Regions from separate parts of the Klebsiella sp. RIT-PI-d genome, predicted to be linked through region 2. Evidence: predicted binding sites of a transcription regulator. Region 2 holds the regulator's gene; the other holds the start of a gene.

What was found. The regulator sigma-54, encoded in region 2, starts transcription at its own class of promoters, with help from an activator protein. The targets are predictions, from matches to a motif close to GTTGGCACANNTTTCGCTNT.
Region 1: the regulator sigma-54 is predicted to act here: its motif matches at 3,888-3,907, upstream of glnK (P-II family nitrogen regulator).

Annotation. Positions count from the first base shown of each region.
Region 1 covers NZ_LGIT01000009.1:170,482-178,225, forward strand. The annotation lists gene AC791_RS07390 (Lrp/AsnC family transcriptional regulator) at 1-134, shown strand, start outside; gene AC791_RS07395 (SmdA family multidrug ABC transporter permease/ATP-binding protein) at 182-1,945, shown strand; gene AC791_RS07400 (SmdB family multidrug efflux ABC transporter permease/ATP-binding protein) at 1,938-3,716, shown strand; gene glnK (P-II family nitrogen regulator) at 3,960-4,298, shown strand; gene amtB (ammonium transporter AmtB) at 4,330-5,616, shown strand; gene tesB (acyl-CoA thioesterase II) at 5,660-6,526, opposite strand; gene AC791_RS07420 (YbaY family lipoprotein) at 6,730-7,299, shown strand; gene AC791_RS07425 (MGMT family protein) at 7,340-7,651, opposite strand.
Region 2 covers NZ_LGIT01000003.1:473,593-481,336, forward strand. The annotation lists gene kdsD (arabinose-5-phosphate isomerase KdsD) at 1-883, shown strand, start outside; gene kdsC (3-deoxy-manno-octulosonate-8-phosphatase KdsC) at 898-1,464, shown strand; gene lptC (LPS export ABC transporter periplasmic protein LptC) at 1,461-2,036, shown strand; gene lptA (lipopolysaccharide ABC transporter substrate-binding protein LptA) at 2,005-2,559, shown strand; gene lptB (LPS export ABC transporter ATP-binding protein) at 2,566-3,291, shown strand; gene rpoN (RNA polymerase factor sigma-54) at 3,392-4,825, shown strand; gene hpf (ribosome hibernation promoting factor) at 4,848-5,135, shown strand; gene ptsN (PTS IIA-like nitrogen regulatory protein PtsN) at 5,193-5,681, shown strand; gene rapZ (RNase adapter RapZ) at 5,727-6,578, shown strand; gene npr (PTS phosphocarrier protein NPr) at 6,578-6,850, shown strand; gene yrbL (PhoP regulatory network protein YrbL) at 7,092-7,727, shown strand; gene mtgA (monofunctional biosynthetic peptidoglycan transglycosylase) at 7,724-7,744, opposite strand, start outside.

The DNA of each region.
Region 1 (7,744 bases), on a different contig from region 2:
TGCAGGTAGCCGATATGAAACGCTACGACGATTTTTATAAACGGCTGGTCAGCCGTGTGCCAGGGTTATCTGATGTCACATCAAGTTTTGCGATGGAGCAGATTAAACACACTACGGCGCTTCCCATCGACTAATTATCCGACGCTATTGTCGGCCCAATCGGAATTTCAGGACTTATCGCGTGCGATTATTTGCTCAATTAAGCTGGTACTTTCGCCGGGAATGGCGACGCTATCTTGGCGCGGTCGCCCTGCTGGTGATCATTGCGATTCTGCAACTTATTCCGCCTAAAGTGGTGGGAATTATTGTCGACGGCGTGACGCAGCGGCACTACAGCTCGGTACAGATCCTGCAATGGCTGGGTTTAATGGTGCTGATTGCGGTCGTAGTCTACCTGTTGCGCTACGTCTGGCGCGTACTGTTATTTGGTGCGTCTTATCAACTCGCTATTGAACTGCGCGAAGATTACTATCGTCAGCTAAGCCGCCAGCATCCGGAATTTTACCTGCGCCACCGCACCGGAGATTTGATTGCCCGTGCGACCAACGACGTCGATCGCGTGGTCTTTGCGGCGGGAGAGGGGGTGCTGACGCTGGTCGATTCACTGGTCATGGGTTGCGCAGTACTGATCGTGATGTCGACCCAAATTAGCTGGCAGCTTACGCTACTGGCGCTGGTGCCGATGCCGGTCATGGCCATCATGATCAAGCGTAACGGTGACCAGCTGCACGAGCGCTTTAAGCTGGCGCAGGCGGCATTTTCCTCGCTGAACGATCGCACTCAGGAGAGTATGACCAGCATCCGCATGATCAAAGCCTTTGGTCTGGAAGATCGTCAGTCGTCGCTGTTTGCCGCCGATGCCGCCGATACCGGGGCGAAAAACCTGCGGGTGGCGCGTATTGATGCGCGTTTTGATCCCACAATTTATATTGCTATCGGTACCGCCAATCTGCTGGCCATTGGCGGCGGTAGCTGGATGGTTATCAACAACACCTTAACCCTCGGCGAACTGACCAGCTTTATTATGTATCTCGGTCTGATGATCTGGCCGATGCTGGCGCTGGCATGGATGTTTAACATCGTTGAGCGTGGGAGCGCCGCCTACAGCCGTATTCGCGCCATGTTAGCTGAAGCCCCGGTAGTGAATGACGGGGATGAAACGCTGCCGCCGGAGCGTGGCACGCTGGATGTTGCTATTAACGAATTCCGCTGGCCAAAAGCGGCGCACCCGACCTTAAGCAGGGTTAACTTTACTCTTCAACCGGGACAGATGCTGGGCATTTGCGGGCCGACCGGCGCGGGGAAAAGCACGGTACTGGCGCTGATCCAGCGCCACTTCGACGTCGATCGCGGTGATATTCGTTTCCACGATATTCCGCTTCCTCGCCTGAAAATCGACGACTGGCGCAGCCGTCTGGCTATCGTAAATCAGACCCCGTTCCTGTTCTCCGATACCGTTGGCAATAATATTGCGCTGGGAAAACCCGGGGCAACGCAGCAGGAGATCGAGCATGTGGCGCGTCTCGCCAGCGTCCATGATGACATTCTGCGTCTGCCAAAGGGCTATGAAACCGAAGTGGGCGAGCGCGGCGTGATGCTTTCCGGCGGACAAAAGCAGCGTCTTTCCATTGCCCGGGCATTGTTGGTCGATGCAGAGATCCTCATTCTTGATGATGCACTGTCTGCCGTGGATGGTCGTACCGAGCATCAAATCCTGCACAACCTGCGCCAGTGGGGGGCGGGACGTACGGTAATTATTAGTGCGCACCGGCTGTCGGCCCTTACCGAAGCAGATGAAATTATCGTTATGCAGCACGGACACATTGCCCAACGCGGCAAGCATGAACACCTGGCTGCCGGGCCAGGATGGTATCGGGATATGTACCGCTATCAGCAGCTTGAAGCTGCGCTGGATGATGAGCCGGAGGAGGCCAGTAATGCGTAGTTTTGGACAGTTATGGCCGACCCTTAAGCGCCTGTTGAAGTACGGCTCACCGTGGCGTAAGCCGCTGACAATTGCCGTAACCCTGCTATGGGTGGCGGCGATTGCCGAAGTCAGCGGCCCGCTGCTCATTAGCTATTTCATCGATAACATGGTGGCAAAACGAACGCTGCCGCCAGGTCCAGTGTGTGGCCTGGCGGCTGCCTATATCGGATTACAGATGCTGGCCGCCGGACTGCACTATGCCCAATCTTTACTGTTTAACCGGGCGGCAGTGGGTGTTGTTCAGCAGCTGCGAACTGACGTTATGGATGCGGCCCTGCGCCAGCCGCTGAGCGCTTTTGATACCCAGCCTGTCGGCCAGCTGATTTCCCGCGTTACCAACGATACCGAAGTGATCCGCGATCTCTACGTAACGGTGGTGGCGACGGTCCTGCGCAGTGCGGCACTGGTCGGCGCAATGCTGGTCGCCATGTTCACGCTCGACTGGCGAATGGCGCTGGTCGCTATTTCCATATTTCCTGCGGTGATCATCGTCATGCTGATTTATCAGCGCTACAGCACGCCTATTGTGCGGCGGGTACGTGCCTGGCTTGCTGAAATCAACGATGGTTTTAATGAAGTGATTAACGGCATGAGCGTGATCCAGCAGTTCCGCCAGCAGGCGCGTTTTGGCGAGCGAATGCGCGAGGCCAGCTATGCGCACTACCAGGCACGAATGCAAACGCTGAAGCTGGACGGCTTTTTACTGCGTCCGCTGCTCAGCCTGTTCTCCGCGCTGGTGCTGTGCGGCCTGCTGATGCTGTTTGGCTTCACTTCTGTCGGCACCATTGAAGTTGGGGTGCTGTACGCGTTTATCAGCTATCTTGGACGACTGAATGAACCGCTGATTGAACTGACCACGCAGCAATCAATGCTTCAGCAGGCGGTGGTTGCCGGGGAGCGGGTGTTCGAATTAATGGATCGTCCGCGGCAGGAGTACGGTCAGGACGACCAGCCGCTGCGCAGCGGCACGATTGATATCGACGCGCTCTCTTTTGCCTATCATCAGGACCGTCTGGTTTTGCAGGATATTAATCTGCATGTTCCATCACGCAGTTTTATTGCGCTGGTGGGGCATACCGGCAGCGGAAAAAGTACCCTCGCCAGTCTGTTAATGGGCAACTATCCGCTGACGCAGGGGGAGATCCGTCTTGACGGGCGCCCGCTGGCCTCACTCAGCCATGCCACGCTGCGCCACGGGGTGGCGATGGTTCAGCAGGACCCGGTTGTTCTTGCGGATTCCTTCCTGACTAACGTCACGCTTGGCCGCGATATCAGCGAGGAGCAAGTATGGCAGGCGCTGGAGACGGTGCAGCTTGCCGAACTGGCGCGCGACATGAGTGACGGCATTCATACTCAGCTTGGCGAGCAGGGTAATAATTTGTCGGTCGGGCAAAAACAGCTTCTGGCCCTGGCGCGAGTGCTGATTGATACGCCGCAAATCCTGATCCTTGATGAAGCCACGGCCAATATTGACTCAGGTACGGAGCAGGCGATCCAGCTGGCGCTGGCGGCCGTACGTAAACAGACCACCCTCATTGTGATTGCGCATCGCCTGTCGACCATCGTTGAAGCTGATACCATCATGGTCCTGCATCGCGGGCAAGCCGTGGAGCAAGGAACGCATCAGGCGCTTCTGGCGAATAAAGGCCGCTACTGGCAAATGTATCAGCTTCAGCTTGCCGGAGAGGAACTTCAGTCCAGTGAGCAGGAGGGGCCGCTGACCGCCTGACGCACCACTTTTATGCACTCCCGCTACCAGGCGATGTCCTGGTGCAAAAGTTCACCGCACCCTGCACCAGCATGGTGCGTTTTTTTTGCCCGATGACAAATTGAATCCCGGTCACACTTTTTCCTGCTCACGCTACCCGCACCAAACGACTCCTGGCGCATGAAATCTATTTCTGGCACGCCGCTTGCTTTAGTTCACAGGTGGGCGCTGCGGCCATAACTGAATTCTGACTGGAGAGGATCTATGAAGCTGGTAACAGTGGTAATTAAGCCATTTAAACTCGAGGATGTGCGTGAAGCGCTCTCTTCTATTGGTATTCAGGGGCTGACCGTGACCGAAGTAAAAGGCTTCGGACGTCAGAAGGGACATGCTGAACTTTATCGTGGGGCAGAATACAGCGTTAACTTCCTGCCAAAAGTAAAAATCGATGTGGCTATTGCCGACGATCAGCTTGATGAAGTGATCGATATTATCAGCAAAGCGGCCTACACCGGAAAAATTGGCGACGGCAAAATTTTTGTCGCCGAGCTGCAACGCGTCATTCGTATTCGTACCGGCGAAGCCGACGAAGCGGCGCTTTAACGCCTGACACACAGTGATAGGGAACGAGAAAATGAAGATAGCAACGATCAAAACGGCTCTGGGTACGGTGGCGCTATTACCTGGCCTCGCGATGGCGGCACCGGCAGTGGCAGATAAAGCCGATAACGCATTTATGATGATCTGTACCGCGCTGGTGTTGTTTATGACCATTCCCGGCATTGCTCTGTTTTACGGCGGCCTGATCCGCGGTAAAAACGTGCTGTCGATGCTGACTCAGGTGATGGTGACATTCGCCCTCGTCTGCGTACTGTGGGTGATTTACGGTTACTCGCTGGCCTTTGGCGAAGGCAATAACTTCTTCGGCAACTTCAACTGGGTGATGCTGAAAAATATCGAACTGACCGCAGTGATGGGCAGCTTCTATCAGTATATTCACGTCGCGTTCCAGGGCTCTTTTGCCTGTATTACCGTGGGGCTGATTGTCGGTGCGCTGGCTGAGCGTATCCGCTTCTCTGCGGTACTGATTTTTGTTGTCGTGTGGCTGACGCTGTCCTACATTCCGATTGCGCACATGGTCTGGGGCGGCGGTCTGCTTGCATCGCACGGCGCGCTGGATTTTGCCGGCGGTACGGTAGTTCACATCAACGCGGCAATTGCCGGGCTGGTGGGTGCTTACCTGATCGGCAAACGTGTCGGTTTTGGTAAAGAAGCGTTCAAACCCCACAACTTGCCGATGGTATTTACCGGTACGGCGATCCTGTATGTTGGGTGGTTCGGTTTCAACGCCGGTTCAGCCAGTGCGGCCAGCGAAATTGCCGCGTTAGCTTTCGTTAACACCGTAGTGGCAACCGCAGCGGCTATTCTGGCATGGGTGTTTGGCGAGTGGATCACCCGTGGTAAACCGTCTCTGCTGGGCGCCTGTTCCGGTGCTATCGCCGGGCTGGTTGGCGTAACGCCTGCCTGTGGCTATATCGGTGTCGGTGGTGCGCTGATTGTCGGTCTCGCCTCGGGGCTGGCAGGGCTGTGGGGTGTTACGATGCTTAAACGCATCCTGCGGGTTGACGATCCGTGTGACGTATTTGGGGTTCACGGCGTATGCGGCATTGTCGGCTGTATTCTGACCGGTATCTTTGCCGCGACATCGCTCGGTGGTGTTGGCTATGCAGAGGGCGTCACCATGGGCCATCAGGTGCTGGTGCAGCTGGAAAGCATCGGTATTACCATTGTCTGGTCAGCGGTTGTTGCCTTTATTGCCTATAAACTGGCCGATATGACCGTTGGACTGCGCGTACCGGAAGAGCAGGAGCGCGAAGGGCTGGATGTTAACAGCCACGGCGAGAATGCGTATAACGCCTGATAATAATAATGCCGGGTGGCATATCGCTACCCGGCTTTTTTATTTAGACATGATTACGGTTACGCATTACCCCTTCCTGCACCGTTGAAGCCACCAGAATCCCATCCTGAGTATAAAACTCACCGCGAACAAAGCCGCGTGCGCTGGAGGCAGACGTGCTTTCTACACTGTACAGCAGCCAGTCGTTCATCGTGAAAGGCCGGTGGAACCACATAGAGTGATCGATAGTGGCAACCTGCATCCCTTTTTCCAGAAAACCGACGCCGTGCGGCTGAAGCGCTACCGGCAGGAAATTGAAATCTGATGCGTAGCCCAGTAGATACTGATGGACGCGTAAATCTTCCGGCATCGGGCCATTGGCACGCATCCACACCTGGCGGGCGGGTTCTGCAACGTGGCCTTTTAGCGGGTTATGAAACTCAACCGGGCGGATCTCCAGCGCCTTTTCGCTGAGAAATTTATCTTTGACCTGCGGCGGCAGGAGATGCGCGAGCGAAAGCGCAATGTCGGTTTCTGATTTCAGCGAGTCCGGTGCCGGAGCAGGCGGCATCGTTTTTTGATGCTCATAACCCGATTCAGGCGCCTGAAATGACGCGGTCATATAAAAAATGGGCTTACCGTTTTGCACGGCAGCAACGCGGCGAGCGCTAAAGCTGTTTCCATCGCGTAAAACTTCAACGTCATAAATAATCGGCTTTTCACTGTCGCCGGGACGCAAAAAATAGCTGTGAAAAGAGTGCACCAGGCGTTCTTCCGGCACGGTTTCTTTCGCGGCATAGAGCGCCTGACCTACCACTTGTCCGCCGAAAACCTGGCGCAGACCCAAATCCTGGCTCTGACCACGAAATAACCCTTCTTCAATTTTTTCCAGATTTAATAATGCCAGCAGATTGTTCAGCGCCTGACTCATAGCTTTCCTCACGTAAATAGCAGCCTGTAGCGTCCATTATAACGCAGAAAGGCAAGTGGTCCGATGGGTGCGAAAATCTGATTAACGGCCTGATTCCAGGCAAAAATAAGTGACTTGTGCCACACTTACTCACGTTGTCTTTCTGTTAACCACTCATCTGGTGGGAATCAATCTCGCAGTGCATAGCGTAAAAGGAGAACGTAATGAAAGTCGTGCACATGTTAAGTGGTATTGCCGTAGTGGTAGCGCTGTCGGCCTGTGCGGATAAAAGCGCAGATATTCAGACCCCAGCGCTTAATCCCAGTACGTCGGGTGTAGCTTCAAAAGCGGTTATTAAGCAGCCGAATGTTTCCGGTACAGTATGGATCCGTCAGAAAGTGGCTTTACCGCCTGACGCTGTCCTGACCGTGACGGTTTCCGATGCGTCACAGTCTGATGCGCCATCAAAAGTGATCGCGCAGAAAGCCGTACGTACCGACGGTAAACAGCCGCCGTATAGCTACTTGCTGCCGTTCAATCCATCAGATATCAAGCCTGATGCCCGGATCCTGCTGAGCGCAGCGATTACGGTCAACGATAAACTGGTCTTTATTACTGATGGCGTGAAACCTGTAATCAACCAGGGCGGCACTAAAGTCGACCTGACGCTGGTTCCGGTTCCACAAACGGCCGTGCCGATCCAGTCCAGCGGTGGTGCAGTAACGACGGTTCCGTCTACGTCGCCAACGCAAGTGACCCCGTCATCAGCTGTTCCGGCTCCGACGACCTGGTAATACACGTTATACCGCCCTCATCATCACGGGTGAGGGCGGCTTAAAATACCCACCGATAATGCTGCATGTCGATTTGCCCACTCCCGGATACCGCCACGCCTTCTGCCAGGAGTGCCTCTCTTTGCCGCTGAAGATCCGGCCCGGTCAGTGAAATAGCGCCGTGTCGATTAACCACTCTGTGCCAGGGTAAAGATGAACCTTCCGGTAAGCGTCTGAGCACGCCACCTACCTGACGCGCTGCTCGCGGCGATCCGGCCAGACGTGCAATATCGCCATAGGTCGTCACGTACCCTTCGGGTATCGCCGCCACAATTTGCCAGACGCGATGAGGGAATGAGTCTTCTGGATACATGCCTGCTCCTTAAAATGATGTCAGGGCTAGCATAAGCGGCGCGGGGAAGGGTGGAAAGCAGGAAAATAACCGGCTTGTGCAATAAACCAGCAT
Region 2 (7,744 bases):
TCAGGATTTCAGCCGGGCCTGCGAGCGCATTTTTCACTGCGCGGGCAAAGTTGTCGTGATGGGGATGGGGAAATCCGGCCACATCGGTAGAAAAATGGCAGCCACTTTTGCCAGCACCGGTACCTCGGCGTTTTTTGTCCATCCGGGTGAAGCGGCACATGGCGATCTGGGGATGGTAACGCCGCAGGATATCGTTATTGCTCTGTCAAACTCTGGTGAATCTAATGAGATCCTGGCGCTTATTCCGGTACTAAAACGTCTGCGCGTGCCGTTAATCTGCATGACCAGTCGTCCGGAAAGCAGCATGGGTCGCGCCGCTGATATTCACCTGTGTGTCAAAGTACCGCGTGAAGCCTGCCCGCTGGGGCTGGCTCCCACGACCAGCACGACCGCTGCGCTGGTGATGGGTGATGCGCTGGCCGTTGCGCTGCTGAAAGCGCGGGGCTTTACTGCCGAAGATTTTGCGCTCTCTCATCCGGGCGGTGCGCTTGGCCGTAAACTGTTATTGCGGGTGAACGACATCATGCACACCGGCCGCGACATCCCGAAAGTGGCAAAAGAGGCTTCCCTGCGCGATGCGCTGCTGGAGATCACCCGTAAAAATCTCGGTATGACCGTCGTTTGCGATGACAATATGAAGATCGAAGGGATCTTTACCGACGGTGACTTACGCCGCATCTTTGATAACGGTGAAGACCTGCGCAGCCTGAACATTGCCGAGGTAATGACGCCAGGCGGCGTTCGTATTCGCCCGGGTACGCTGGCGGTTGATGCGCTGAACCTGATGCAGACCCGCCACATTACCTGCGTCATGGTTGCCGATGGCGACCAATTGCTGGGTGTGATACATATGCATGATCTGCTGCGCGCAGGCGTAGTGTAAGAAAGGATAAAAGAATGAGTAATGCTGGTGCCGTTGTGGCAACCTGCTATGGGCCGGTAAGTGCGCAGATGCTGGAGCAGGCAAAAAAAATACGCCTGCTGATCCTTGATGTGGATGGCGTATTGTCCGACGGGCTTATCTATATGGGCAATAATGGCGAAGAGTTAAAGGCATTCAACGTGCGTGACGGCTATGGCATTCGCTGCGCGCTCACCTCCGGTATCAATGTTGCCATTATTACCGGGCGTAAAGCTAAACTAGTAGAAGACCGTTGCGCCACGCTCGGCATCACGCATCTTTATCAGGGACAATCAGATAAGCTGCTGGCCTACCGCGAACTGCTGGAGAAACTGGCGCTGTCGCCAGACGAGGTCGCCTATGTCGGTGACGATCTCATTGACTGGCCGGTAATGGCCGAGATTGGGCTTAGCGTCGCGGTAGCGGATGCACATCCGCTTTTACTGCCACGCGCGCACTATGTCACGCGTATTGACGGCGGGCGTGGAGCGGTACGTGAGGTCTGCGATTTATTACTCCTGGCGCAGGGCAAGCTTGATGAAGCCAAAGGGCAATCGATATGAGTAAAACCAGACGCTGGGTTATCATTTTGCTGTCGCTGATTGCGCTGATTTTAATCGGCGTAAACCTGGCGAGTAACGATGATACTGAAACAAACACGGTATCTTCAAACGATCCAACCTACCGGAGTGAGCATACCAGTACGCTGGTGTACAGTCCGGAAGGTGCGCTCAGTTATAAGCTGGTTGCTCAGCACGTTGAGTATTTTTCAGATCAGGCCATTACGTGGTTTACCCAACCGTTACTGACAACGTATGACACCACTAAAACTGAAACCTGGTCAATTAAAGCGGATAAAGCAAAGCTAACTAACGATCGGATGCTGTATCTTTACGGCCACGTTGAGGTAAACGCCCTGACTCCGGATGCTCAACTACGCAAAATTACAACGGATAACGCCACGATAAACCTGATCACGCAGGATGTAACCTCTGACGATTTGGTGACGTTATACGGTACGACATTTAATTCCAGCGGCCTGAAAATGCGCGGAAATTTACGCAATAAAACTGCCGAGCTGATTGAAAAGGTTAGGACCTCATATGAAATTCAAAACAAACAAACTCAGCCTTAAGCTTGTACTGGCCAGTACGCTTCTGGCCGCCAGCCTGCCTGCGCTGGCTAAAACGGGTGATACCGAACAGCCTATTCATATTGAGTCCGATCAGCAGTCGCTGGATATGCAGGGCAATATCGTGACGTTCACTGGTAACGTTGTTGTAACTCAGGGAACGATCAAGATTAATGCTGATAAAGTCGTTGTAACGCGTCCGGGCGGCGAAAAAGGCAAAGAAGTGATCGACGGCTACGGTAACCCGACGACGTTCTACCAGATGCAGGATAACGGCAAACCGGTGAAAGGCCGTGCGTCACAAATGCACTATGAACTGCAAAATGATTTCGTGGTTCTTACCGGTAAAGCTTTTCTTGAGCAGGTGGACAGCAATATCCAGGGCGACAAAATTACCTATCTCGTAAAAGAGCAGAAAATGCAGGCATTCAGCGAGAAAGGCAAACGTGTCACTACCGTTCTGGTACCATCGCAGCTGCAAAATAAAAGTAACGATCAGGCCCCGGCTCAGAAAAAGAGTAACTAATCCAATATGGCTACATTAACTGCAAAGAATCTCGCGAAAGCCTATAAAGGCCGCCGGGTAGTAGAAGACGTTAGTCTGACCGTGAAATCCGGTGAAATTGTTGGGCTACTCGGCCCTAACGGCGCGGGTAAAACCACCACGTTTTATATGGTCGTGGGTATTGTATCGCGCGATGCCGGCAACATTATCATTGATGATGAAGATATCAGTCTGCTGCCACTTCATGCGCGCGCACGTCGGGGCATTGGTTATCTTCCTCAGGAGGCCTCCATTTTCCGTCGCCTTAGCGTATTTGATAACCTGATGGCGGTCCTGCAAATTCGTGACGATCTGACGGCTGAACAACGGCAAGATCGCGCTAACGAGCTGATGGAAGAATTCCATATTGAACACCTGCGCGACAGTCTGGGTCAGGCGCTCTCCGGCGGTGAACGTCGCCGCGTGGAAATCGCCCGTGCGCTGGCCGCAAATCCTAAATTTATCCTGCTCGATGAACCGTTTGCCGGTGTTGATCCCATTTCCGTTATCGACATCAAACACATTATCGAGCATCTGCGCGACAGTGGTCTTGGCGTGCTGATTACCGATCATAACGTGCGCGAAACGTTAGCGGTGTGCGAACGCGCTTATATTGTGAGCCAGGGCCATCTGATTGCGCACGGTAAGCCAGACGAAATCCTTAAAGACGAACAGGTTAAGCGCGTATATCTTGGGGAAGACTTCAGACTCTGATAGGGTGTGTTTATCCTATCCTCGTCATGCCCCGGAAGCGGCCTGATGAATAAAGCGTAAGAAGTCAGCGACGTAAACTCGGGAGAGAATCGCTCTGAATATGAAGCAAGGTTTGCAATTAAGGTTTAGTCAACAGCTTGCTATGACGCCGCAGTTACAACAGGCCATTCGCCTGCTGCAACTCTCAACGCTGGAATTACAGCAGGAACTTCAACAGGCGCTGGAAAGCAATCCACTGCTTGAGCAAACCGATCTTCATGAAGAGATAGATGCCAAAGAATCTCCGGATAACGAAACGCTGGACAGCGTGGACGCGCTGGAACAAAAAGAGATGCCCGAAGAGCTGCCGCTGGATGCCAGCTGGGACGAAATCTACACCGCCGGAACGCCTTCCGGTAACGGCGTGGATTACCAGGACGACGAATTACCCGTTTATCAGGGCGAAACCACCCAGTCCTTGCAGGATTATCTGATGTGGCAGGTTGAACTGACGCCTTTCACCGACACCGATCGGGCGATTGCCACGTCGATCGTCGATGCGGTAGATGACACCGGCTACCTGACCCTCTCTGTCGAGGACATTCTCGACAGTATGGGCGATGGCGACATTGGGCTTGACGAAGTGGAAGCGGTACTCAAGCGGGTACAGCGATTCGATCCTGTCGGTGTTGCCGCCAAAGATCTGCGCGACTGCCTGCTGATCCAGCTTTCGCAGTTTGCTAAAAATACGCCGTGGATCGCTGAAGCACAGTTGATCATCAGTAATCACCTTGATCTTCTCGCCAATCATGATTTCCGAACTTTAATGCGCGTTACGCGTCTTAAAGAAGACGTACTCAAAGATGCAGTGAATTTTATTCAGTCTCTGGACCCGCGCCCTGGCCAGTCGATCCAGACCGGAGAGCCGGAGTATGTGATCCCGGATGTGCTGGTGCGCAAAGTGAACGGTCAATGGCTGGTCGAGCTGAATTCCGATAGCATTCCACGCCTGCAAATTAATCAGCACTATGCCGCGATGAGCGGCAGTAACCGCAACGATGCAGATAACCAGTACATCCGCAGTAATCTCCAGGAAGCGAAGTGGCTGATTAAAAGCCTGGAGAGTCGCAATGATACGCTGCTACGCGTTAGCCGCTGCATTGTTGAGCAGCAGCAGGCGTTTTTTGAGCAGGGTGAAGAGTATATGAAACCCATGGTGCTGGCCGATATCGCCCAGGCCGTTGAGATGCATGAATCCACGATATCTCGCGTAACTACGCAGAAGTATTTGCATAGCCCGCGCGGCATTTTTGAACTGAAATATTTTTTCTCCAGCCATGTAAATACCGAAGGCGGTGGCGAAGCCTCGTCGACCGCGATTCGTGCGCTGGTGAAAAAGTTAATCGCTGCGGAGAACCCCGCGAAACCGCTGAGCGACAGCAAATTAACCACAATGCTGTCCGATCAGGGGATCATGGTTGCACGTCGTACCGTGGCGAAGTATCGAGAGTCTTTATCCATTCCGCCGTCTAACCAGCGTAAGCAGCTGGTATGACCCAACCGATAAGGAAGACACTATGCAGCTCAATATCACTGGACACAATGTCGAGATTACTGATGGACTTCGCGATTTTGTCAGCACGAAATTTGCTAAGCTGGAACAGTATTTTGACCGCATCAATCAGGTCTACATTGTGTTGAAAGTGGAGAAAGTGACTCACATTTCGGATGCCACCCTGCATGTTAACGGGGGGGAAATTCATGCCAGTGCGGAAGGGCAGGACATGTATGCAGCTATCGACGGTTTAATTGATAAGCTCGCGCGACAGCTGACCAAACATAAAGATAAACTGAAAAAACACTGATTGTCCGGGCGTTCGCCTGATATCACACATGCTGTCAGGCGAAGCTTAGGTGAAATTATGATAAACAATGATACAGCGCTACAACTGAGTACCGTTCTTAACCCGGAATGTACCCGCAGTAACGTCCACTGCCAGAGCAAAAAACGCGCCCTGGAAATTATCAGTGAGCTGGCGGCTAAGCAGCTTAGCCTGGCGCCGCAGGTGGTATTCGAAGCCATCCTTACGCGTGAAAAAATGGGCAGTACCGGTATCGGTAATGGCCTCGCCATTCCTCATGGCAAGCTGGAAGAAGATACGCTGCGTGCCGTTGGCGTGTTTGTGCAACTGGAAACGCCGATTGCTTTTGATGCCATCGACAACCAGCCGGTTGATCTGCTGTTTGCACTTCTGGTGCCTGCCGATCAGACAAAAACGCATTTGCATACCCTTTCACTGGTGGCCAAACGGCTGGCAGATAAAACCATTTGTCGTCGTCTTCGGGCGGCGCAAAGTGATGAAGAGCTGTATCAAATCATCACTGAAACTGAACACAGTGATGATGTGTAGCAGGGATAACGCTTTACCCTTTGCTGTACTGAGGAGAAACGGTACATGGTACTGATGATCGTCAGCGGTCGCTCAGGCTCCGGGAAATCCGTTGCTCTGCGGGCGCTGGAAGATATGGGATTCTACTGCGTTGATAACTTGCCCGTCGTGCTATTGCCCGAACTGGCCAGAAGCCTGGTTGATCGTCAAACGTCTGCCGCGGTCAGCATCGACGTGCGTAATATGCCGGAATCGCCGGAAATATTTGAGCAGGCAATGCAAAATCTGCCCGAGGCTTTTTCGCCGCAGCTGCTGTTCCTTGATGCGGATCGTAACACGCTGATCCGTCGCTACAGTGATACCCGCCGTCTGCATCCGCTTTCCAGTAAAAATTTGTCGCTGGAGAGTGCTATCGATCAGGAAAGTGACCTGCTTGAGCCGTTGCGCTCACGCGCCGATCTGATCGTCGATACTTCTGAGATGTCGGTTCACGAACTGGCCGAAATGCTGCGTACGCGTCTGCTTGGCAAACGTGAGCGCGAATTAACGATGGTGTTTGAGTCTTTCGGCTTCAAGCACGGTATCCCTATTGATGCCGACTACGTGTTTGACGTGCGTTTTCTGCCAAACCCGCACTGGGACCCGAAACTACGCCCGATGACCGGCCTTGATAAACCCGTCGCGGCGTTCCTCGACAGGCATACTGAAGTGCACAACTTTATCTATCAGACGCGAAGCTATCTTGAACTGTGGCTGCCGATGCTGGAAACCAACAACCGTAGTTATTTAACCGTGGCGATTGGCTGTACCGGCGGTAAACACCGTTCGGTGTATATTGCAGAACAGCTGGCCGACTATTTCCGCTCGCGCGGCAAGAACGTTCAATCCCGCCATCGCACGCTGGAAAAACGTAAATAATGACGGTTAAAACGATCGTGGAAGTGACCAATAAGCTGGGTATGCACGCCCGCCCGGCGATGAAGCTGTTTGAGCTGATGCAGGGCTTCGACGCTGAAGTCCTGCTGCGCAATGATGAAGGCGCAGAGGCAGAGGCTAATAGCGTGATTGCACTGCTGATGCTCGACTCAGCTAAAGGCCGTCAGATTGAGATTGAAGCGACGGGGCCACAGGAGGCTGAAGCGCTGGCAGCGGTTATCGCGCTGTTTAATTCCGGTTTCGACGAAGAATAATAACCTGTCCCTTCCGGGACAGGATACCCTGCAAAAACACACTGTGATGTGTCATTCCGCATTAAATTTTTATATCGCTGCGTTATTATTTCAAAAATAAAATAGCTGAATATAATTTTACATTCCGTGCTGTTTATATGTTTAAAAAGCAACTTAAGAAAACCTTAACATTTCGTTGAAGTTCCATTTAAGTTTGTCGGCCATACTGACCCGGTATGAGCACATATTTCAGGACGGCTTTATGATCCACCTATCAAACCAAACTCCGCTGGGAACCGGACGGCATCGCCAGTGCTATTTACATCCGGAAAATGCTCAACGCTGCATTAAAATTATTTATCATGCCAGCCAGGGCGGTCTAAAAGAAACTAAGCGTGAGCTGCGCTATTATGCGCACCTGTCGGGCTATCTCAAAGACTGGAGCGGTATTCCGCAATATTACGGTATGGTAGAAACCGATCTTGGTACCGGCTATGTTTATGACGTAATTACCGATTTCGACGGTAAGCCATCTGTCACTTTAAAAGCTTTTGCGGCTCAGTGCTGTTATGACCGGGATGTTGTCATGCTGCGCGAGGTGCTGAGAAAGCTTAAACGCTACCTGCATGATAACCATATCGTCACCATGACGCTGAAGCCGCAAAATATTCTGTGTCGCCGGGTGAGTGAGTCAGAAGTGATACCGGTGGTGTGCGATAATATTGGCGAGAGCACGATCGTTCCGCTGGCCACGTGGTCTGCCTGGTTCTGCCATCGCAAGCAGGCGCGGCTGTGGCAACGCTTTATGCAGCAGCCCGCGCTGGCCGCCGCATCTGAAAACGGTGATGATGGCCAGAAAGCGGGCATGTCAGTAACGCTGACCTCGCATCGGGCCTAATACAGATTGTTGGTCGC